3 regions of the Halomonas sp. 113 genome follow, and region 3 is predicted to be linked to each of the others. Evidence: predicted binding sites of a transcription regulator. Region 3 holds the regulator's gene; each other region holds the start of a gene.
The links. The regulator FNR, encoded in region 3, switches genes on or off when oxygen is low (the NO sensors DNR and NnrR bind a similar motif). The targets are predictions, from matches to a motif close to TTGATNTANATCAA.
Positions count from the first base shown of each region.

Region 1: the regulator FNR is predicted to act here: its motif matches at 1,798-1,811, upstream of YERSI8AC_RS17375 (DUF2933 domain-containing protein).
Region 2: the regulator FNR is predicted to act here: its motif matches at 4,937-4,950, upstream of YERSI8AC_RS11505 (ribonucleoside triphosphate reductase).

Region 1 is NZ_LR881453.1:3,669,954-3,678,078, reverse strand. It holds gene YERSI8AC_RS17385 (hypothetical protein) at 1-396, shown strand, start outside; gene YERSI8AC_RS17380 (IS5 family transposase) at 458-1,402, shown strand; gene YERSI8AC_RS17375 (DUF2933 domain-containing protein) at 1,944-2,150, shown strand; gene YERSI8AC_RS17370 (hypothetical protein) at 2,191-2,535, shown strand; gene YERSI8AC_RS17365 (APC family permease) at 2,756-4,093, shown strand; gene YERSI8AC_RS17360 (hypothetical protein) at 4,121-4,579, shown strand; gene YERSI8AC_RS17355 (heavy metal translocating P-type ATPase) at 4,572-6,884, shown strand; partial or broken gene YERSI8AC_RS17350 (ISL3 family transposase) at 6,907-7,650, opposite strand; gene YERSI8AC_RS17345 (TniQ family protein) at 7,543-8,125, shown strand, end outside.
Region 2 is NZ_LR881453.1:2,460,024-2,468,148, reverse strand. It holds gene YERSI8AC_RS11525 (nitrate reductase subunit alpha) at 1-1,091, opposite strand, end outside; gene hemN (oxygen-independent coproporphyrinogen III oxidase) at 1,266-2,651, opposite strand; gene ubiU (ubiquinone anaerobic biosynthesis protein UbiU) at 2,936-3,931, shown strand; gene YERSI8AC_RS11510 (U32 family peptidase) at 3,941-4,888, shown strand; gene YERSI8AC_RS11505 (ribonucleoside triphosphate reductase) at 5,026-6,777, shown strand; gene nrdD (anaerobic ribonucleoside-triphosphate reductase) at 6,822-6,986, shown strand; gene YERSI8AC_RS11495 (anaerobic ribonucleoside-triphosphate reductase activating protein) at 7,057-7,806, shown strand; gene YERSI8AC_RS11490 (Rrf2 family transcriptional regulator) at 7,926-8,125, shown strand, end outside.
Region 3 is NZ_LR881453.1:3,891,637-3,899,761, forward strand. It holds gene YERSI8AC_RS18430 (FixH family protein) at 1-444, shown strand, start outside; gene YERSI8AC_RS18435 (heavy metal translocating P-type ATPase) at 441-2,921, shown strand; gene ccoS (cbb3-type cytochrome oxidase assembly protein CcoS) at 2,918-3,163, shown strand; gene YERSI8AC_RS18445 (sulfite exporter TauE/SafE family protein) at 3,160-3,852, shown strand; gene hemN (oxygen-independent coproporphyrinogen III oxidase) at 3,931-5,364, shown strand; gene fnr (fumarate/nitrate reduction transcriptional regulator Fnr) at 5,449-6,195, shown strand; gene ttcA (tRNA 2-thiocytidine(32) synthetase TtcA) at 6,188-7,108, opposite strand; gene YERSI8AC_RS18465 (DNA polymerase III subunit epsilon) at 7,219-7,872, opposite strand; gene YERSI8AC_RS18470 (DUF294 nucleotidyltransferase-like domain-containing protein) at 7,878-8,125, opposite strand, start outside.

The DNA of each region.
Region 1 (8,125 bases), 220 kb from region 3:
TTTATGTATAGTGCCTGCCAGGAGTTGGAGCGTCATGCTCATGAAGTTATAGATCAGACTTTTAGGCATTTAAATATATTGGATCATAAGGGGCGAACTGAATACTTGGCTCAGCTTGAGAAAAGTATCGTTGATATCCGTTTAAAAGATCGGCAGCTATATCAGTCTGTAGAGTTTGAACAATATAAATTTGAAGGCGATAACTTTAAAAAGCACTGTGCTGATCAAACTATACGATATGCTGTTGCCGCGCTTGAAGAGTTCAATAAGAATATGAGAACTTCGTTAGTGTATCCTGATGGATTTTTTTTGGAACAATCAGGAAAGTCCTTTATTCTCATGATTAACTGGATAGTAGAGGCTCGGCGCCACTTGGCCGTATTAGGGAAGCTCTGAAAAAGTCACTGCCATCAGTGATAATACGGCTATCGTCAACTGCATAGGATTCAGTGCTGCCATGGATCAAATCACCTTCTCCGAAGCCGAGTACCAGAACAAGAAGAGAAAGACTCGCCGCGAACTCTTTCTGGAGCGGATGGACAAGCTGATCCCCTGGACGCAGCTGGAGAAGAAGATAGCCCGTTATTACCCCAAGGGCGAGAGCGGGCGGCCTCCGTATCCGTTGTCTGCCATGCTCCGCGTCCATTGCATGCAGTTGTTTTACAACCTGAGCGATCCGGCCATGGAAGACGCCCTCTACGAGATCGAGTCCATGCGCCAATTCGCCGGTTTGAAACTAGACCGATTGCCGGACGAAACCACGATTCTCAAGTTTCGCCATTTTCTGGAACACCACGGCCTTGGCAAGGTGCTGTTCCAGGAAGTGAACAACCACCTAGAGAAAAATGGCCTGATGCTGCGCGAAGGGAGCATTGTCGATGCCACTATCATCTCTGCGCCTAGTTCCACCAAAAACAAAAAAGGCGAGCGCGATCCGGAAATGCACCAGACTAAAAAAGGTAGCTCTTGGCACTTTGGCATGAAAATGCATATAGGTGTCGACGATAAGCTTGGGTTGATTCACAGCATCGAGACCACGGCTGCCAATGTCCATGACATTGTGCCTGCCGATAAGCTCCTTCACGGTGAAGAGCAACGCGTCTTCGGTGATGCCGGTTACCTGGGTATTCAAAAACGCGACGAGCACAAGCACCGCAACGATATCTCTTGGTATATTGCCAAACGGCTTGGCACCCGCAAGAAGCTAGATGCCAGGCGACAGAAAGTCGAAAACATCAAAGCCAGTATCCGTGCCAAGGTGGAGCACCCTTTTCGGTACATCAAACAAGTTTTTGGTTATGGCAAGGCTCGCTATCGTGGACTGGCCAAAAACACTCAGCGCCTGCACTTGCTGGCGGCGTTCAGCAACCTGCTGATCAGTGAGAAATACCTATGGGAATAGGGCGATTGCGCCCCTTTCCCGCTCAATGAGCGGGAAAGGGGCAAAAATACACAAAGAAAGGGAGAAGAGTGTCTGAATTTTCGATTTTTTGTCGGCTCAAGTAAGCGTTGATGAATATCGGCAGTTATTCAGACCTTCCCTAGATACTTCCGAAGCTACTAATTGCTGGCCGATACGCTTATCTGGCTGGCTGCGCCACTGGCGCTATTCGTTGGCACCGTGTGACAGGTTCTGTCTTTAAAGCGATATACCTCGATAAACGTGAGCTCAAGTGCGCCTGTGTCGGCAACAGTAATACCCATTAAGCTTTGTATCGCTCACCGAAAACCTAATGATGATGGGAATGAGGCTATGGATACCGCTTGGGTAATTATCGCCTACTTTTTGCGAGGCGCTTGATCAGGATCATATTTCCCTCCGATGCTGTTCAGGTTGCGTTCAGACAAATCATCCATGATGTTATTGGGGTTATTTATTTGATTTTTCCCAAACCAACGGCCTTAACTGCTGTTGGCTCTTTGGGCGAGTTACTGAGGTGATTATGAGTAACAGTACAAGTAGTCGTTTGCTGATGTTGTGGGTGCCACTTGCTGGGTTTGTCATTTGGGCGGGATACCTGATTGGAAGCGAGCACCGTCTCCACCTATTTCAGTTCTTACCTTTCCTCTTTTTGGCAGCATGCCCACTGATGCATATTTTCATGCATAAACACCACGGCGGTCATAAGGACAAAATAGACAAGGACTGAACCACTCTATATATACATGTACGCGCCTGGGAGAAAGACCATGAAAACGACACAACAAGAGCACCGCTTGGGTGTTTCCAAAAACACACTGGTGACTCGGAATTTAAAAATCAAGCCTAGTAAATCCAAACGCATTGAAGAAGCGCTGTCAGATATCGACCGACTCTATGGAATGGATAAGGTGGTCTACAACGAGAAAAACCGAAATATCAGCCTTGCTTACGATGCGCTGAGGCTCTGCATCGATGACGTTGAAAAAATTCTCAAGCTCCATGACATACAGGTCAGCGCTGATCGGTGGAACCGCTTTAAGAAGGAGTATTACCGTTTCGTCGATCAGAACGTTAAAGACAACGCTAAACAGGAACCTTGGAGCTGTCATTAATAGTCATAACGGCTACATGACACAACCAGGAGGAAGACTAGCTAGTTTAGGGTAAGAGCTGCTTGCCTGTGGCCTCGCAAAATCAGACCTTCCGTTAGTCATTTGCCATGTGGCTGCACATAGGTTCTATATTTAATTTATATAGCATCAAAAAACACCGCACAGGAGTCCTCGGCAGTTATTGCTGCTGTGGTTGCCGTTAATACAAGGAGTCGCTTTCATGGTTGGGCAGGATAGAACGCCACAATATAAAGAAAACAGTCTTTCGTTGGTCGGTGCCGTTGCATTAGGCACCGGCGTGATGATTGGGGCCGGTATTTTTGCGCTAACCGGCCAAATGGCCGAAATGACTGGTCGGCTATTTCCTCTAGCCTTTCTGGCCGCTGCCGTCATTGTCTCTTTCAGCGCTTATTCTTACGTTAAAATGTCCAATACCTTCCCATCAGCAGGTGGGATTGGCATGTATTTACAGAAAGCGTATGGCCCGACGCTTCCCACCGCCTTTCATGCCCTCCTGATGTATTTTTCCATGGTGATCGCACAGAGTTTTTTGGCGAGAACGTTTGGTTCCTACACGCTTGAGTTGTTTGACCTGGGGGATCGTTCACTATTTGTGCCCCTACTCGGGGTTGGTTTACTGCTAATAGCCTTTTTGATCAATTTATCCGCCAACCGCTTGATCGAGACCGTCGCCTCGGTGCTCGGATTTATCAAAATAGGTGGCATTATAGTGTTTGGTATTGTCGGCGTGTTTATTGCCGACTCCATCGAAATGGGTGCTGGCAACGATGCACCTACGCCTACGATAACGGGCTTTTTAGGTGCTACGGCGCTCGGCATACTGGCATTTAAAGGCTTCACGACGATTACCAATAGTGGTTCGGAGCTTAAAGATCCTAAGCGGAATCTTGGCAAAGCTATCACGATCTCGATTGCGCTATGCGTGGTGATCTATGCCCTTGTCGGTTTTGCCGTTGCCAGCAACCTATCTTTGCCTGAAATTATCGAAACCCAAGACTACTCCCTGGCCGCCGCTGCCCGTCCCGCACTGGGTGAAGCGGCAGTTGCGTTTACCGTCATTCTCGCCATGTTGGCAACGGCGGGCGGTATCATCGCCAGCGTCTTTGCCGTTTCACGCATGCTCGCCATGCTGACAGAAATGAAGCTGGTTCCTCACCGCCATTTCCACATGCCCGGCAGTGTACAAAAGCATACACTGGTGTACACCATCGTATTTGGCTTAGTGCTCACCGCTTTTTTTGACCTGAGCCGCATCGCAGCATTAGGCATCATTTTCTACCTGATCATGGATATGGCCATCCACTGGGGTGTGCTTCGTCATCTCAAGGACAGAGTGGGGGCTAATCCTGTTATTCCTAGCATTGCCATACTACTAGATGCTGTCGTGTTAATCGGCTTTTTATGGGTAAAAGCCATCTCGGACCCCATGGTGCTCATCGTTGCTGGCGTAGTAATGGCTACTCTTTTACTCGGCGAATGGATTTTCCTATCCAAACGCGACGCTTCAAACGATAGCGAGCACTCTCACACTCATTAACGTTAATAGCGTTATAGGAGGTACCAAATGGACGTTAGAACCTTTGGTGAATTGATCGATTGGACCCGTCAGTTACACGAGCATCTTGCAGCTTGCCTTGCTCATTGCGCCGATATACACGAAGAAGAGCGCGCTCGCATGTTGCTCAATTACTTAGCTGCACAGGAAGCGGAAATGCAGCGCGTTGTGGCGCGCTTTGAACAGACTGCTGACGCGAAAGCATTAAAAACCTACGTTTATGACTATTTGGAGCATAAACCTATCCGTACGCATCGTACCTGCGATGCGCCCTATTCCACGCTAAGTGTTGACGACATTTGCCGAGAGGTTTTTGATTTCCATGAACAAACGATAAACCTTTATCGAACCCTCGTTGGCAAAGCGGAAATTCCTGAGGCTAAAGAGCTCTTAGATTCCCTTTTAGCACTTGAAGAGCACGAAGCCATGCGCCTTGTTCGCCAAACGGGGAGAATGAACGATGTCTGAAGACCATAACGAGACAAAGGTGAAAGACCCTGTTTGTGGCATGGACGTTGATCCCCATACCTCCCGCCACCGTGCCGATCACGCGGGTAAGACTTGGTACTTCTGCTCAGAAAAGTGTCAGGAAAAGTTTATTGCCAAGCCTGATGCGTATCTTGAGCCAAGCAAACAGTCACAAGCGTCAGTACCCTCGGGGTCTATTTATACTTGCCCGATGCACCCAGAAGTTCGACGAGAAGGCCCAGGCGACTGTCCAATCTGTGGCATGGCGCTGGAACCTGAGACCGTCTCTGCTGACACCGGCCCTTCGGACGAACTCAAGGACATGACCAGGCGTTTCTGGATCGGCCTAGTACTGACCCTCCCCGTGTTTGCCCTAGAAATGGGTGGCCACGTGTTTGGCCTTATGCATTTTATTTCCCAGCAAACCTCTAACTGGATTCAACTGCTGCTGGCAACGCCGGTAGTCGTCTGGGCAGGTTGGCCATTCTTTGTACGCGGATGGCGTTCGCTAGTGCATCGCAGCCTTAATATGTTCACGCTAATCGCGATCGGTACCGGCACCGCGTTGCTCTACAGTTTGCTGGCCACCCTCACACCGGGCATCTTTCCCGACGCCTTCCGTCAAGCCGATGGTTCGGTGGCCGTTTATTTCGAAGCAGCGGCAGTGATTGTCGTTTTAGTTTTACTGGGACAAGTATTAGAGCTACGCGCTCGTGAAAAAACCTCTGGCGCTATTCGTGCTCTGCTCGACTTGGCGCCTGCTACCGCTCGACGCCTTGATGATCAGGGCAATGAGGAAGATATCTCTCTTGACCAGGTTCAGGTAGGGGATCGTCTCCGGGTGCGCCCCGGCGATAAGGTGCCATTAGATGGCGAAGTGATGGAAGGTCGCTCCAACGTTGACGAATCCATGGTTACCGGTGAACCACTAGCGGTGAAAAAGGAAGTCGGCGATGGCGTCATTGGCGGCAGCATCAATGGTCAAGGATCCTTTGTCATGCGCGCTGACAAGGTGGGCCAGGACACGATGCTGTCGCAGATTGTGCAAATGGTCGCCAGCGCCCAGCGCAGCCGCGCACCCATTCAAGGGCTTGCCGACAAAGTCGCCAGCATCTTTGTACCCGTCGTTATTCTCATTGCTGTTGTGGCTTTCATCGCCTGGTCATTGTGGGGCCCTACCCCGCCGATGGCGTTTGGCCTTATTGCGGCGGTTAGTGTTCTGATCATTGCCTGCCCGTGCGCGCTAGGTCTTGCTACCCCCATGTCAATTATGGTCGGTGTAGGGCGCGGTGCCCAGTTAGGCGTGTTGATTCGCGATGCCGAAGCTCTTGAACGTCTAGAGAAGGTCGACACCGTCGTCGTCGACAAAACCGGCACGCTTACCGAAGGCAAACCACGAGTGACCGAGTTGATTCTCACTGAAGGCATTGCTGAATCGGAGCTTTTGCGCTTGGCAGCTAGTCTTGAGCGAGGCAGCGAGCACCCCTTGGCCCATGCAATAGTCGAAAAGGCTAAAGAGGCAGAGGTAAAATTAACAGAAGCGTTGGACTTCGAGGCTCCCAATGGCATGGGCGTTATAGGCCAGATAGATGGCAAGCGTATTGCCCTGGGCAACCGGCTATTGATGGAAAGCGAGGGCGTTAACACCCAGTCTCAAGACACACATGCCGATCAATTGCGCAGCGACGGTGCTACTGTCATCTTTGCGAGCATCGACGGGAATTTAGCTGGGCTGCTCGCCATTGCCGATCCGGTCAAGGAAACCACCGAAGAAGCCATTCGTTCACTCCAGGCTGACGGCATTCGAGTGGTGATGCTGACAGGCGATAATCGCACCTCCGCCAACGCTGTGGCACGTCGGCTAGGCATTGATGAGGTCGAAGCTGAAGTGCTTCCAGAGGATAAAGGCCGAGTGATTCAGCGTCTCCGTGATGAAGGGCGCATTGTTGTCATGGCCGGCGACGGCGTGAACGATGCACCTGCGCTGGCTACAGCGGATGTCGGCATTGCCATGGGAACCGGCACCGATGTGGCGATAGAAAGCGCTGGGGTTACTCTACTGCGAGGAGATCTTACCGGTATTGCCACGGCGCATAAGCTCTCAAAAGCCACCATGCGTAATATTCGCCAAAATCTCTTTTTTGCCTTTGCTTACAACGCGGCAGGCATCCCCATTGCCGCAGGGATTTTGTACCCCTTCACAGGTATGCTGTTATCACCGATTATCGCGGCGGCGGCGATGTCACTCTCTTCAGTGAGCGTGATTGGCAATGCTTTACGACTTAGGATGATTGCTATTAAGTAACAATATCTGGTTCTTCGTCACTTCACGTGGATTTGGCCTGATCGAATAGGCGGCCCACCGGGCTGCCAATCAGGTAGATCATGGCGATAAAGTTGGCCTCGTTCCGGTAGCCACGTGCTCGTGACCGAGCCGCTTGGAACAGACCATTCATTCCTTCCAGTCTTGCGTTCGTCAGTCCCGAGAGCCAGCGTCTGACCACCGCGTCGGCGTGCCGCTCAAGCGTCGCCAGGGCTTTCCCCATCGGCTTCAGCAGTGGCTTTTCAGACACCGCCGCCTGCATGACCTTGAGGTAGTTCGTGATGCGCCACCGAGCCGCTCTGGGCGTTGGAGCCTTCTGGATCCAGCGTAGCTTCTCCTTGATCACCCAGGCATCGGCCGTGGCGCTCTGATCGGCCACCAACTCCTGGAGCGCCGAAAGCTGTTTGGGTGTCAGGTTCTTGTTATCCAGGTTCTTCAGCAGGGCCCAGCGCAGCGACTTGGGGTGCCCCTGCTCCCGGCGCTCTTTCTTGCGTACCTCGTCCAGCCGCTTGGTGAAGGTCTGTACGATATGGAACCAGTCGACCGTTACCTCGGCCTTGGGAAGGTGCTCGGTCACGCCGCTAAGGAAGGCTGGCGACATATCGCAGACGACCTCGACCACATTATTCGGGTCGCCGCCATGGGCCGCCAGGAAGGCGCTGAAAGCCTGGATGGCATCCTTGCCGCAGCCTGGGACGGCAAAGATAACCGGTTCCCGCTTGCGCTGCATGTCGAGGAACACCGGAATGCTTCCGCTAAGTTTCAGAAAGCGGGGATGCGGGACGATTGTGAGAAAGTGGTCGGTTACTCGTTACCGGAAACCCGGACTTGGCCCTGGTTGTTGGCACTCGGCAGCCGAAATCGAACCCGCCATGGAGGACAACAGGTATGCACGTTGTGCTTGGCAGAGGACTCAACCCCCTACTTGCGCCGGCACTGGCGATTCGCTTGGCACACTGGGTGCCGCTTTCATGGGGTGCAGCTGGTAGATGAGTGCCCAGCATGCAAGGCCCCTATAGAGCCCCATCGCCTGACAGCGGAAGATCAACATTTAGCTCAATGCAGTCGGTGTCATGAGGATTTTAGAAAAGCAGTATGCACGTCCCCTTTACCTGAAGCGCTCAGTTTCCAAGTGATGGCTGATCGTGTTTTAGAACAGAATAAGGTGGCGTTTAGGCAGGCCTCTATCACACCCGCCGATTGGTTTTCTATGGTGACTTTCT
Region 2 (8,125 bases), 1.4 Mb from region 3:
GCATCAAAATCACTGGCACGCAGTTGGCGGCCCGGTGCGAAGCTGCCATCTTCACGCACTTCCAGTTCCACCAGGAACGGCATGTCGGTATAGCGCCGCACATAGTCAGTGAAGTAAGCACTCGGGTTATCGAGGTGGAACTCTTTGAGGATGACATGGCCCATGGCCATCGCCAGGGCGGCATCGGTGCCCTGTTTGGCGGACAGCCATTCGTCGGTGAGTTTGGAAACCTCGGCATAATCTGGGGTGATCGAAACCGTCTTGGTGCCCTTGTAACGTACTTCGGTAAAGAAGTGGGCATCCGGGGTACGCGTCTGGGGCACGTTGGAGCCCCAAGCGATAATGTAGCCGGAGTTGTACCAGTCAGCGGACTCGGGAACGTCGGTCTGCTCGCCCCAGGTCATCGGTGACGCCGGCGGCAAATCGCAGTACCAGTCGTAGAAGCTCATGCAGACGCCACCAATCAGCGAGAGGTAGCGACTACCTGCGGCGTAACTGACCATGGACATGGCAGGAATCGGCGAGAAGCCGAGAATACGGTCGGGGCCGTACTGCTTGGCGGTGTAAACGTTAGAAGCAGCGACCAGCTCGTTGAGCTCGTCCCAGTTACCGCGAACGAAGCCGCCCATGCCGCGAGCACGTTTGTACTGTTTGGTCTTGGCGGGGTCTTCGACAATAGACGCCCAGGCGTCGACCGGATCTGGGTTAGCCTTGAGCGCTTCGCGCCATAGCGCCAGCAACGGCTTGCGAATCAACGGGTACTTGAGGCGGTTGGCGCTGTACAGATACCAGGAGTAGCTGGCGCCGCGCGGGCAGCCACGCGGCTCATGGTTAGGCAGGTCGGGACGGGTACGGGGGTAGTCAGTCTGCTGGGTTTCCCAGGTAACTAAACCGTTCTTAACGTAGATCTTCCAGCTACAGGAGCCGGTGCAGTTCACCCCGTGGGTACTGCGTACTACTTTGTCGTGCTGCCAGCGGGCACGATAACTATCTTCCCACTGGCGGGATTCGCTGCGTAGCTCACCGTGTTCGTTGGCAAAAGGCTCGCGGGACTTGCGGAAGAAATTCAGCCGATCTATGAAGTGACTCATGGTCGATCTCCAGGCTCCTCGGAAATTTGCATACCCGACAGTGCGGGTTCCATGGAGTGGATTCTGCGTGATCGACAAGCGAATTACTGCGTGATTACCTCCATATACACCCTGTCTACCCCCAAGGTGATAGAGCGGCCAACGTAAAGGAATAGACAGTTGGCACTGTTGAAATTACACCGTGCGCGAATAACGGTTTTCCGTTGGTTTCAGGTAGGCGTCGAACGCCATGGCCAGGTTGCGGATCATCAACCTCCCTGAAGGCAGCACCTCGATGTCATGGTCGCGCAAAGCAATTAACCCGTCGTCCGCCATCTCTTCGAGGCTCGCCAAGGCACTCGCGAAGTAGCTGCGAAAATCGATATTGTGCCGGGCCTCGATAGCGGCAAATTCAAGGCGGCCGTGACACATCAGAGTATTAATGACATCGCGGCGCAGGCGGTCGTCATCGCTAAGGCGATAGCCACGGAAGACCGGTAAACGCCCTTCATCCAAGCGATGCTGATACTGGGCAGTTTCCTTGACGTTTTGGCTATAGGTATCGCCCACCTTGCCAATCGAGGTAATGCCCAGCCCAATCATGTCGCAGTCGGCGTGGGTAGAGTAGCCCTGAAAATTGCGCTGCAGAGTGCCATTTTCACGGGCCAAGCTCAGCTCGTCATTCGGAAGGGCGAAGTGATCCATGCCGATGTAGACATACCCTGCGGCCGTCAGGCGGTTAATCGTAAGCTCCAGCAGCTCCAGCTTGCGCTCGGGTGGCGGCATGTCTTCGGGGCGAATTAGCCGCTGAGCTTTAAACAGTTCGGGCAGATGGGCGTAGCTATAAGCGGCAATGCGATCCGGTTGCAGGTCAATAATCTTGGTTAGCGTCGTATCGAAACTCGCCACTGTCTGCAGCGGTAAACCGTAGATCAGGTCAACGCTGACCGATTCAAACCCCGCCTCGCGGGCAGCCTTGACCAGGGATACCACCTGCTCTTCGCTCTGGACGCGATTGACCGCTTGCTGCACGTCGTGATCGAAATCCTGCACACCGAAGCTCAACCGATTGAAGCCCAGCGCGTAGAGCTCGTACACCTGTTCGGGTGTCACGGTGCGAGGGTCTACCTCCAGCGAGAATTCACGCTCTTCAGGTGCGGCGAAGTGAAAGGCTTCGTCCAGCGCCGCCATCAGTTCGCTTAGCTGGGCGTTGCTTAAATAGGTTGGGGTGCCGCCGCCCAGGTGCAGTTGGGTCATTTGGCGGGTGGTATCGAACAGCGCTCCCTGAGCACGTATCTCCTGTTTTAACCACTGGAGGTATTCGGCGGCTCGCTCGGTATTATGAGTAATGATTTTGTTGCAGGCGCAGTAGTAGCACAGGCTTTTGCAGAACGGGATATGCACATAGACCGAAAGCGGCTTGGGTACTGCGACCCGATTACTGCGCTCGGCGGCGCTACGGTAATCATCCTCGGCAAACGCGGCATGAAACTGGGGCGCAGTGGGATAAGAAGTGTACCGCGGGCCTGGGCGGTCATATTTCTCTACCAGGGGGCGATTGAAGAGCAGTTCATCTTGCATGATTGGAATAGGTCTCTGAGGAATAGGTCTCTGAGGAATAGGTCTCTGAAAAGGGGCTCTAGAAGAGTTCTCTGAAAAAGGTCTCTGAGAAATAAATCTGGAAGTGGGTGCAGCAAGCATTGGTTAATATTCATACAATATACGTTTTAAAAACTGCCTGCATCCAGCTTGCCTACTCTGCAGCGTTATCCTCTTTTGAAAGCCACCCCAATATGACCTGTGTCAAAAGCCGACAAAAAATAGGTGACTAAAATGCTCGGACTTTTCCCGCAAGGAGTCTCGCTATGGAGCTTGTATGTCCCGCTGGCAACCTGCCCGCCCTCAAGCGCGCCGTAGATGAAGGTGCCGACGCTGTCTATTTCGGTTTCCAGAACATCACCAACGCACGGCAATTCGCCGGGCTAAACTTTACCGACAAACGTGCCCGCGAGGGGATCGATTACGCCCACCGACATGGCAAACGCGTTTTTTGCGCCATTAATACCTATCCCCAGCCCGATGGCTGGCAACACTGGACTCGGGCCGTAGACCAGGCCGCCGAACTGGGCGTGGATGCGCTGATTCTCGCCGATATGGGACTGCTCGACTACGCTACTCGCCATCACCCCGAGATCTCGCGGCACCTTTCAGTGCAGGGTTCGGCAACCAGCCATGAAGCGCTTCGCTTTTACCACCAGCATTTCGGCATCAAGCGCGCCGTACTGCCAAGGGTGCTGTCAATCACTCAGGTACGCGACCTGGCCAAGCAAACACCGGTAGAACTGGAGGTGTTCGCTTTCGGCAGCCTGTGCATCATGGCCGAAGGACGCTGCTATCTCTCCTCCTACCTGACCGGCGAATCGCCCAATACCCGGGGCGTCTGCTCGCCAGCGGCTCATGTCCGCTGGGAAGAAACGCCAGAGGGCTTAGAGTCTCGCCTTAACAATGTTCTTATCGACCGCTACGCCGAAGGCGAGCGCGCGGGCTACCCCACCCTATGCAAGGGTCGCTTCGAGGTGGCGGGCGAGACCTATCACGCCATTGAGGAACCCACCAGCCTCAATACCCTGGAGCTATTGCCGGAGCTACGCGACCTGGGTATTAGCGCCGTCAAAATTGAAGGTCGTCAGCGCAGCCCCGCCTATGTCTCTAAAGTGGCCGGGATCTGGCGCCAGGCGCTCAACCGCCTAGAGGCTCAGCCTGAGCGCTTTGATCCAGAACCCGCCTGGATGGCAGGCCTTGCCGAGCTTTCCGAAGGTGCCATCACTACCCTAGGCGCCTACGAACGCCGCTGGAAATAGGAGCCTACTATGCCGAACACTACACCTCCCCTATCACCGACCTTATCAACCGGCCCTCTGCAACTCTCCCTCGGGCCGGTGCTTTTTTACTGGACTCGGCAACGCTACGCCGACTTCTACCGCGAGGCGGCCGACTGGCCGGTAGAGATTATAACCCTGGGCGAAACCGTCTGCTCGCGGCGCCGCGATATGAAACTGGACGACTGGCTAGGCATTGGGCGCGAGCTCAGCCAGGCGGGCAAGCAGGTAGTACTCGCCAGCCAGACCTTGGTCGAGTCCGAAGCCGACCTGCGTGACTTGCGCAAGCTGTGTGACAACGGTGATTTTATCGTCGAGGCCAATGACCAAAGCGCCCTGCAACGACTCTCCAGTGCCGGACTGCCGTTCATCGCCGGTGCTGCGCTCAACCTCTACAACCCGGCGACACTGGGCGTTATGGCCCGTGCCGGCATGCGGCGTTGGCAAGCGCCGGTGGAAATGTCACAGCAAGACTTAGCCAAACTTATTAACGATTGCCACCAGGCAGGCGTTCCCCACCCATGCGAAGTATTCGCCTACGGGCATCTCCCCTTGGCCTGGTCGTCACGCTGTTTTACCGCCCGGCGTCACCAAACACCCAAAGACCGCTGCAAGTTCGTCTGCCAAAAGTACCCCGAAGGCTTGGTGCTACGTTCACAAGAGTCCCGGGATGTTTTTACCCTGAACGGTATTCAAACCCTTTCCAGCGCCTGCCAGGATCTGCGCCATGAACTTATGGTCATGGCGGATATGGGGGTATCAGTGGCACGTCTCAGCCCACGGGCGGAAGGCATGGCCGAGGTGGTCAAGGCTTTCGATCAGTCCCGCCACGGCAGGTTAGCTACGCCCGATCCTTTGACACTGGTGGATGCTGAAATCTGCGACGGTTACTGGTATGGCCGACCGGGTATGGATAACACCCGCACGATGACCGGCTAAAACAATAGCCTAGGCGCCACCACGCCTTACTATTTTTCCCCACCATTTTTGACCTGGGTCATTTATTGCAAAATCCTGAACGCTTACCCTTTAACACCATATATAGTATTTATTTTTATTAAATCTAGCATATATAGGTGAATTGGGTGAAAAGCTCCACAAGCGTTCAGGTAGCAAAGCATCATATTGACGTCGCCTCGACGGTCAATGAGTACCTCCAACGCGCCGACTGGCGTGTTCACGCCAATGCCAACCAGGGCTATTCATTGGGCGGTTTAATCCTCAACGTCTCGGGCAAGTTGATAGCCAACTACTGGCTCGATGAGATTTACCCCCACACCGTGGGGGAAGCTCATAGGGAAGGTGATTTGCATATTCACGACCTGGATATGCTGTGCGGCTATTGCGCCGGCTGGTCGCTGCGTACTTTGCTGCTAGAGGGATTTAATGGGGTACCGGGACGAGCCGAAAGCCACCCGCCCCGCCACCTTTCAAGTGCCCTGGGGCAAATGGTTAATTTTCTTGGCACCTTGCAGAACGAGTGGGCCGGGGCACAAGCCTTCAGCTCTTTCGATACCTATCTGGCACCCTACGTGCGCAAGGACGGCCTGACCTACGCGCAGGTTAAGCAGGCGCTTCAGGAATTCATCTACAACCTAAATGTACCTTCGCGCTGGGGTAGCCAGACGCCCTTCACCAACCTAACCTTCGACTGGGTCTGCCCCGACGACTTGCGCCATCAGGTACCGGTTATCGGCGAAGAGGAGCAGCCGTTCAGTTACGGCGAACTGCAGGTTGAAATGGACTTGATCAACCGGGCCTATTTGGAAGTCATGGAGGCCGGGGATCGCCACGGGCGTGTGTTCACCTTCCCGATACCCACTTATAACATCACCCATGATTTCGACTGGGAAAGCGACAACGCCGAGCGGCTCTTCGCACTGACCGCCAAGTATGGACTGCCCTACTTTCAAAACTTTCTCAATTCGGATCTGGAACCCCACATGGTGCGTTCCATGTGCTGCCGCCTGCAGCTTGATTTGAGTGAACTGCTCAAACGCGGCAACGGTCTGTTCGGCAGTGCGGAGCAAACCGGATCGTTGGGAGTAGTGACGATCAACTGTGCCCGGTTGGGTTACCGCTTTGCCGGCGACCGGGCCGGGCTGTTCAGCGAGCTGGATCGCCTTCTGTCGCTCGGGCGCGATAGCCTCGAACTCAAGCGCGAGCGCATTCAGCAACTAATGGATCAGGGGCTCTACCCCTTTACCCAGCGCTACCTGGGCACGTTACGCAATCATTTCTCTACTCTGGGTGTGAATGGGCTCAACGAAATGGTGCGCAACTTTACTGGGGATCGCTGCGATATCGCCGACGCCCAAGGGCTACAGCTGGCACTGGATCTTCTTGACCACGTTCGGGAGCGGATGCGCGAATTTCAAGAACAGACCGGCCACATGTATAACCTTGAAGCCACCCCGGCAGAGGGCACCACTCACCGCTTTGCCCGGGAGGATCTGACGCGCTTTCCTGACATTCTTCAAGCCGGTACACCCGAGGCGCCCTACTACACCAATTCTAGTCAATTGCCGGTGGGTCATACCGATGATCCCTTTGAGGCACTGAGCCATCAAGACCCCTTACAGACTCGCTACACCGGTGGCACGGTATTGCATCTCTATATGCGCGAACGGATTACCTCGGCCTCCGCCTGTCGCAAGCTGGTTAAAACGGCGCTCTCTCACTTTCGCTTACCCTACCTCACAGTCACACCCACCTTTTCGATCTGCCCGGTGCATGGCTACCTGTCGGGTGAACATGAGTTCTGCCCCAAGTGCGACGAAGCACTTTGGGCAAAAACGGCGAGCGCAATCGACGCCGCCACGGCTTGAGGCATTTGCCTCACTTTTTCTCAACTCGTTTAAGGAACACGCTAATGCAAACCTCTCAATATGCTAGCTTGCCCACTGAGCAGCGCCAGCGCTGCGAAGTCTGGACCCGCGTCATGGGCTACCACCGCCCGGTAAGTCAGTTCAATATCGGCAAACGTGCCGAACACCAGGAGCGACGCCATTTTACTGAAGCCGCCGCCTCTCGGTAGCTAGCCCTCACTTTTCTCTAACGACAGCTGGGGGGTCTGGCTACAGGCGCCCCAGCAGGGGGATATCACTATGGCTATGCAGACGACACTTGACGACATCACAACTAAATTATCTTCGGTTCGGCTGCCGATTGCCGGCCTTGTGCCCATGACCACACTGGATTATCCCGATCATCTGGCGTGTGTTGTCTTTCTCCAAGGCTGCCCGCTACGCTGCGGCTACTGCCACAATCCCAACATGATCCCGTCGCGCCGAGGTGAACCCCAGGAGTGGCAAGCGATACGGGAATTCCTGAGCACCAGGCAAGGCCTGCTGGAAGCGGTGGTTTTCAGCGGTGGTGAGCCCACCCTGAATGCCGGTTTGTCCGATGCAGTAAAGGAAGTGAAAGCATTGGGCTTTAAGGTGGGACTACATACCGCCGGCCCTTATCCTGACCGCCTCACCCAGCTATTACCGCACCTTGACTGGGTGGGGCTGGATGTAAAAGGACGCGGAAAAGAGTTTGACCGCATCTGCGGCCGTCCCGGCATCTGGCAGTTGCATGCCCGTAGCTTGGAGGCTTTGCTCGACAGCGGACTCAATTTCGAGTGCCGTACCACCATTCACTGGAAAGATTTTCAGCTTACCGATGTGGAACGCCTGGCACTGAGTCTTGCCGACTGTGGGGTACGCCACTATGCGCTGCAGGTGGCCCGCAGCGAGCAATGCTTCGATCCCACCTATTCTCAGCCAGTTGCCAATACTCCATCTACAGCTCAGATGAATGCGCTGGTAAGCCGTTTGAAACCGTACTTTGACCAGCTTGAGCTAAGGCAATAACGCTTTCCTTCTTGACTCAGGTCAGCATTAGTACCCCCATGTTCTGATTGCAACTTACTGAACGTTCATACAACATGTTTCTTTTACAGTTGGATTACTCTCGGAGCAAAGCACACTCCATGCATCTCACTCGATTCACCGATTATTCAATACGCGTGTTGATCTTCCTCGCCGTGAAAGGCGAAGAGCGTTCTACTATCAATGAGATCGCAGAGACCTTTGATATTTCTCGCAATCACCTGATGAAAGTCGTTCAGGAGCTTAGCCAGAAGAACTACGTTACCGCTATTCGGGGCAAGAACGGTGGCCTATTGCTCAC
Region 3 (8,125 bases):
ATGTTTAGTATTACCTTTGCCGTTATGTCGGTTAAAAGCTTCGATGGCATGGTTGTTCAGGAGGATTATTACAAGCATGGCAAAGCCATCAATATGGTGCTTGCCAAGCAAGACCGTGCCAGAGAGTTAAACCTAAGCGCAGATTTACGCCTTGATCCGCTTACCAGCGATATTGTGATTGATTTAAGCGGCGATGCGCGTCCCGACAAACTCTATTTGGATTTTATCTTCCCTACCGAAGATGATCGTGATCAATCCTTCGTACTTGAGCATGTCCGTGACGGCCGCTATATCACACAAGGCCCTGACAACCTGCGTTACCGCTGGTATCTGCAGATTCAGCCCGCGCTGGAAAATGCCGATTGGCGCCTTACCGGTGAAGCCACATTCCCCGATGAAGACAGCGTCACACTACTGCCGGGAGGACGCAAAGCAAGCGAATGAGCGACGTAACGACTGCCGCGCCCTGCTACCACTGTGGTAACCCGGTGCCCGCTGGGGCGCCCTGGTCGATTACCCTTGATGATCATGCCCATCCGCTCTGCTGCCCTGGCTGCGAAGCGGTGGCCCATGCCATCGTCGATGGGGGCCTTGAAAGCTACTACCGCTACCGTACCGAACTGCCCGAACGCCCTGATGAGCACCAGGCTGCCAAAGCCGATACCTGGTCGGTGTTTGACGACCCCGGACTTCAGGCACAGTTTGTTCACCCCGACGGCGATGAGGGCAACGTCAAAGCGACCCTCGCCATCGAAGGCATTACCTGTGCTGCCTGCGCCTGGCTGATCGAGCACCGCCTGAATGCCTTAACGGGAATTGCCACCAGCGCCGTGAACTTAACTCACCACCGCCTGCGGGTGAGCTGGGATCCTCAGCAGCTGAAGCTCTCGCAACTGCTGGCCGAACTGGCCGCGATTGGCTACGAGGCCCAGCCCTACGAGCCAGACCAGGCCCAGGCGCGCCTGCAGCATGAAGAGCGCATGAACGTACGTCGGCTGATTATTGCCGCCGTCGGCATGATGCAGGTGATGATGTTCTCGATCCCGATCTATGTCTCCGGCTCCGGTGAAATCAGCGAAGACTTCTACGCACTGTTCCACTGGCTCTCCTTTGCCCTGGCCACGCCAGTGGTGTTTTTCTCCGCCCAGCCGTTTTTCCGCAACGCCCTGCGCGACCTGCGCACCGGCGTACTGGGCATGGATGTGCCGGTGTCACTGGCAATCGGCGGGGCGTATCTTGCCAGCAGCTATGCGGTGCTGTTTGACGTGGGCGAGGTCTATTTTGACTCGGTGACCATGTTCACCTTCTTTTTGCTGTTTGGCCGCTACGTGGAGAGTCGCGCCAGGCGCCGCAGCGGGCATAGCGGCAATGCGCTGAGCGGCGTGCTGCCGATTTCGGCCACACGGCTGGACAGTGACGGCAGCGAGCGCATTTTGCCCGCCAGCGAACTCACTCCCGGCGATCGCGTATTGATCAAGCCCGGCCATGGCGTGCCTGCCGATGGCATCATCGAGGAGGGTGAATCGAGCCTGGACGAATCAATGCTGACCGGCGAATACCTACCAGTAACCCGCCGAGTGGGCGACCGCATTACCGGCGGTAGCCAAAACATGGAAAACCCGCTGGTGATAAGGGTTACCCACACAGGGCGCGATGCCCGTGTAGCGGGTATCGTCGATCTGACCGACCGTGCCTTTGCCAGCCGCCCACGGCTGGCCCAGATGGCTGCGCGCATGGCACACCTATTCGTGCTGCGCCTGCTGGTAGTAACGGCTTGCGTGACCCTCGCCTGGTGGTTTATCGACCCTTCACGGATGCTCTGGGTACTACTTTCGGTGCTAGTGGTGACCTGCCCCTGTGCCTTGGCGCTGGCCACTCCCGCGGCACTGGCAGCTGGTCATGGCCAACTGCGAAAGCGCGGCGTCTTGATCACCCGCGCCGATGCCATGGAGACGCTCTCTAACGTTACCCGGGTGATTTTTGATAAAACCGGCACCCTAACCCGCGGCGAAATGCACCTTACCCAAACCCAGCCCTTTGGTGAATTAACCGCCGAGCATGCACGGGCCATTGCCGCCGCCCTTGAAGCCCACTCGGAACACCCGATCGCCCGCGCCTTTCGGCCGTTCCGAGAGGCTACCCTGCAAGCCAAAGATATTCACAGCCACACCGGGCAAGGGCTCGAAGGGAGCCTAAACGGCGCTCGTTGGCGGTTGGGCAAGCCCGAATTTGCAATGGCTAGCGCAATAGATAGCGCCGTGGATAACGTCATGGCGGCGCCTGCCAAAGGCCAATGGCTGCTGCTTAGTGAAAACGGTGCACCCCGCGCCTGGTTTGGCCTGCACGATGGCGTTCGCGACGACGCTGCCGCCACGATCAAAGCCCTCCAGGCTCTGGGCTTAAGCGTGGAGCTGCTATCTGGTGACACCGAGGATGCAGTGGAAAGCCTGGCCGATCAGCTCAATATTGCCATCTGGCATGCGGGCACCAGCCCAGAAGGCAAGCTGGCCCGGATGAAAGAGCTTCAAGCCGCAGGCGAAACCGTGGCGATGATTGGTGACGGCATTAACGACGTGCCGGTGTTAGCCGGTGCCGATGTGGCGATTGCCATGAATGGCGCAACGGATCTAGCCCGCACTCGCGCCGACGCAGTGCTGCTCAGCCCACGTCTGATGCGGATTTTTGAGGCCATCGAGATTTCCCGCGCCACCCGGCGTATCATGCGCCAGAACATGATTTGGTCAGTGTGCTACAACTTTTCGGCGCTGCCGCTGGCGGCAATGGGTCTGGTGCCGCCCTGGCTAGCCGCAATTGGAATGTCGCTTAGCTCGCTAGTAGTGGTGGGTAATGCCCTGCGACTGTCGCGCTGGCGACCTCAGCCCGCGCCAACGCTAGACACTTCAACACCGGTGGCCGCATGACGATTCTTTATCTGCTGATCCCGCTTTCCCTGATTTTGCTGGGCCTCGCCGTCTGGGCGTTTTTCTGGGCGGTGAAAAATGATCAGTTCGATGACCTAGAAGGCCCAGCGCACCGCATTCTATTTGATGAGGATGAAAACGATCTTAGCCCTGAGCAGCGCCGCCAGCATCAGCAGGCAAAGCAAAAATCTTCCGAACCATCAGCGGCAGACACACCCGACGACCAAGAGCCTCGGCCATGAATCCAACGGGGCTTGATCTGCCGCCGCTAATGGCGGCGTTTGTGTTTGGCTTGATGGGCGGCGCCCACTGCATTGGTATGTGTGGCGGCATTATGAGCGCGCTCACCTTTGCAGTTCCCCCCAGCATGCGTCATCCGGCGCGCATGGGAGGCCTGCTGCTCAGCTACAACACAGGCCGCATTGTTAGCTATATGAGCGCAGGCACGCTGGTGGCACTGCTAGGCACGCTGTTTTCCCTTTCTGCTACGGCACGCCTGCTGCTGCAGATATTTGCCGCGCTGATGCTGATCTTAATGGCACTGTATATCGCCAACTGGTGGAAAGGGCTGCTCAAAGTGGAGGCCGTTGGCCGGCGACTATGGCGCTTTATCGAACCCGTGGGGCGTCGCTTGATGCCCGTAGTGCATATTCCCCAAGCCTTCGCCCTGGGAGCGCTCTGGGGCTGGCTCCCCTGCGGGTTGGTCTACTCCATGTTGGCCTGGAGCTTAGCGATTGCCGACCCGCTTCAGGGCGCTCTACTCATGGGCGCCTTTGGGCTTGGCACCCTACCTGCGCTGCTTGCCACTGGCCTGGCTGCCCGCCAGCTCAGCCATTTGATACGTCACCCCGCGACCCGCAGCGTGGCAGCGCTGACAATTATCGCTTTTGCGCTGTGGCAACTGTGGACACTTTCGGTACACAACCTCTAATAGCATGACGTGGCTCAACATTTACCTCCTCACCACGGGTTAGGCTAGCGGCATATCCTAACGTCGGAGCGCCCCTTCATGCCCGTTCATACCCCTGCTGCCTTGCCTCTTGCACCCGCTGCTGCCGCAGCCCCTATGCAGCCGGTGTGGGACGAAGCGTTACTGCGTCGCTACGACACCAACGGCCCACGCTACACCTCCTACCCAACAGCGCTATCGTTTCACGACCAATTTACCCCTGGCGACCTGACCCAGGCGCTGGAGCGTAGCAATGCCAGTAAGCGTCCGCTCTCGCTGTACGTTCATGTGCCCTTCTGCCGCAAGATCTGCTTCTACTGCGCGTGTAATAAAATCGCTACCAAAAACACTGCCCTTGCCGAGCCCTATATAGCCCGGCTTGACCGCGAGATGGTGCTGACCGCACGCCATTTGGATACATCACGACCGGTGGAGCAGTTGCATTGGGGCGGGGGCACGCCAACCTTTCTCAGCTTGAATCAGATGGGTGACCTGATTGATCGCCTGGACGCCCGTTTTGGTCTTTCGTCGTCTGCTGATCGCGATTACGCGATTGAAATAGATCCTCGCGAAGCGGATGTGTTTACGCTGCGCCATCTCGAATCCCTCGGCTTTAATCGCATCAGCTTGGGCGTTCAGGATTTAAGTCCACTGGTGCAAAAAGCGATTAATCGTATCCAGCCTCGGGTACTTACCGAAACGCTGATGGAGGAGGCGCATCGCCTGGGCTTTCGCTCGCTCAATCTCGACCTAATTTATGGCTTGCCATTTCAGACTGAAAAGAGCTTTGCCAACACCCTACGCCAGGTGATCGAGCTCAACCCGGCGCGCCTTTCTGTGTTTAATTACGCGCATATGCCCGAGCGTTTTGCCCCGCAGCGGCGCATTAATGTCGATGACTTGCCAGGCGGAGAAGAGAAGCTAGCGATTCTGCGCACCACCATCGAAATGCTCACCGCAGCTGGCTATGTGCATATCGGTATGGATCACTTTGCCCGCCCTGACGATAGCCTGGCTATTGCCCAGCGCGAAGGCTCGCTGCAGCGCAACTTCCAGGGCTACTCCAGCCATGCTCAGTGCGACTTAATCGGGCTTGGCGTATCGGCGATTTCCCGTATTGATGACGTCTATGCGCAGAATCCTAGCGATCTGGCCCGCTACGAAGCGGCGCTGGATCAGGGGCAGCTTGCCACCGTGCGTGGCATACGCTTAAGTGATGACGACCTGATCCGCCGGGATGTGATTGAGCGGCTGATGTGCGATATGGGCATTGACCTGGCCGCCGTTAGTCAACGCTGGAACATCGATGCCCCCCGCTACTTTGCGCCAGCGCTCGAGCGCCTGCAGAGCGCCGAACAGGATGGCCTGCTGACCCGCAGCGGTGATCAGCTTAACGCCACGCCGATGGGGCGGCTGCTGATTCGCCATATAGCGATGGCGTTTGATACCCACCTTTCCGGGCAAACGGGACAACGGTATTCTAAGATTGTTTAATCACCTTATTGCAGGCATGCTAAAGCGACTATAATAAGTAAGGATTTTCTAATTGATAAGTGTGACCCACTCAAGGAGCAACGCATGTTGGAACCCATGAGCCGTCGTCGCTCACTACTCCACGAAACTCGCTGCCAAACCTGCAGCTTGAGTTCTCTGTGCTTGCCGCTTGCCCTTGAGCTGGACGATATGGGGCAGTTCGACGCTATTATTCGTCGCCGTGCACCACTCAAAAAAGGCGAGCCGCTGTTTCGTCAGGGCGACACCTTTACCAGCGTTTACGCAGTCCGTTCGGGCAGTTTGAAACAGGTCACCGCCGAAGGTAACGGCAGCGAGCAGCTAACCAATTTCTACCTGCCTAGTGAATTGGTGGGGTTGGATGGCATTGACGAAGAGCATTACCCCGGTAGCGTTATCGCCCTGGAAACGACCACGGTCTGCGAGATTCCTTTTGACCGCCTGGATTTGCTCTCAGAAGAGATCCCTGAGCTACGTGGCCAGCTGTATCGGAGCATGAGCAAAGAGTTACGCGATGACCGACGCATGATGCGCCTACTCTCGCGCAAAACCGCCGATCAACGGCTGGCCACCTTTTTGATTACCCTTTCGGATCGTTTTCGTCGCCGGGGCTACTCGCCCTACAGCTTTCGCCTCTCAATGCCGAGGGCCGATATTGGCAACTACCTGGGCTTAGCGGTGGAAACCGTCAGCCGCATTTTAAGCCGCTTTCAGCAACAAAGCGTGGTGGCGGTTTCCGGGCGAGAGGTCAACATTCTCGATATGCCGCGCTTGATTACCCTCGCCGAAGAGGAAGAACAAACAGCTAGCTGACGTTAAAGGCTTGGATACGCCCCGCCAGTAGCTCTGCTTGCTTGGCCTCAAGGCCTTCAAAATCGAACAGGCTGCGGTCAGCCAACTGGGAAGGGGAAATGTTGGTGACAGCCTTGAACATGCTCTCCAGGCGGCCGGGAAACTTTTTGTCCCACTCGGCGAGCATCTCTTTGACCACCTGACGCTGCATATTAGGCTGGGAGCCGCACAGGTTGCAGGGAATGATTGGGAACTCCATCAGCCGCGAAAACTCAGCAATATCCGCTTCTTTGCAGTAGGCCAACGGCCGAATAACGATATTCTTCCCATCATCGGATAGCAGCTTTGGCGGCATCGCTTTCAGGTTGCCGCCAAAGAACATATTGAGAAACAGCGTTTCGAGAATATCTTCCCGGTGATGGCCCAGGGCTATCTTATTGGCGCCAATCTCTTCGGCAAAGCCATACAACGAGCCGCGCCGCAGCCGTGAACAAAGCGCGCAGGTAGTTTTACCTTCCGGGGTTTTCTCTTTTACCACCGAGTAAGTATCGCGCTCGACAATGTGGTACTCCACGCCCTGCTTATCCAGATACGCAGGCAATACGTGCTCGGGAAAACCCGGCTGTTTTTGATCCAGATTGACCGCTACCAGCGAAAAATTGACCGGCGCATTGCGCTGCAAATTGCGCAAAATCTCCAGCATCGTGTAGCTGTCCTTTCCACCGGAGAGGCAGACCATTACGCGATCACCTTCATTGATCATTTGGTAATCAATGATCGCATTGCCCACTTCTCGGCGCAGACGCTTTTGCAGCTTGTTAAATTCACGCTTCTGCTTCGCATCAGCCAGCTCAGGCTGGTCGTGCTCAGCGTTAGCTGGGGTGGCTCCAACCGTATCAAGGTGAGCAGGATCAAAGTGATCAAGAGATTGCATGGTATAAGCACTGCCGAGGGTATGGTGAAGAGAAGAGGCGCTACAAATAAATAATTGGGCGCTATTCTAACAACACTCTTCGCCTTGACCCAACTACTCGTCGCTCCTCCCTAAGCAGCCTGCGCCATAATACGCTGCAGGCGCATATACAGCAGTGCGCTGGCGGTGGCCTCTCCAAGCACACTCTGCTTGCCCATGACGGGTACTTGCCAGCATGCCAACGCCTGGGCGAAGCTGCTGGGCGCTTCGACCTCCGGGTGCAAACGGCGCAGTTGGCGCTGATGCAGTTTTGCCACATCGACCTGGGCGTTGGGCAGGGCAAAATTCAGCCGCTTACTGAGCAGTGCATTCAATGCTCCAATGCGCTTCTCTAACTGCCAGCCAACGATGGGCCGATTGCCGATAAATTCTACTAGCGCGCTCAAGTTATCACTGTTTGGTAGCAGTATCTCCCCCGCCTCGCACAGCAAGTGATGACGGCGCAGCGTTGCGCTCGCGGGCTGCTTCGCGCTGCCAAGGGTGATCACAAAAGCGCGGCTGGTATGCACCTGCTGATGGCTCAGCACCACTGCCGCCACGCTGATCACAGGTGATGATTGCGTGGGCGTTGCGGTGCAGGCGAGTGCCACCAGCTCTTCGCCCATATAGGGCTGAAACAGCCAGGCATAGGGGGAGTCTGCACAACGACGCCGGTCACTTTCACGCCTTAACAAGGTGCGCAGCGAGCCGCTAAATAGCGTCACATGTCGATCTAACAGCCGCATTCCGCTCACGAATACTCCAAATGGTAACGGTGGGAAAGCCGCTGCTTAAAGTCTTTGACAATATGCATCGCTTCGCGCAGCAGGTCGCGCTCCAGGGAAGAGAGGTTCTGCACCACGACACGGTTAGCGCGTCTGCTGCTTTGGGCGTTAGTTTCTTTCGCATCCGCAGAAGTTTCCAGCGTACTTAGCTGCTGCTTGAGGCGCAGCTCAGAAAAGAGCGCCAACGCTTCGCCCAGGTCATCGGCAAAACGGC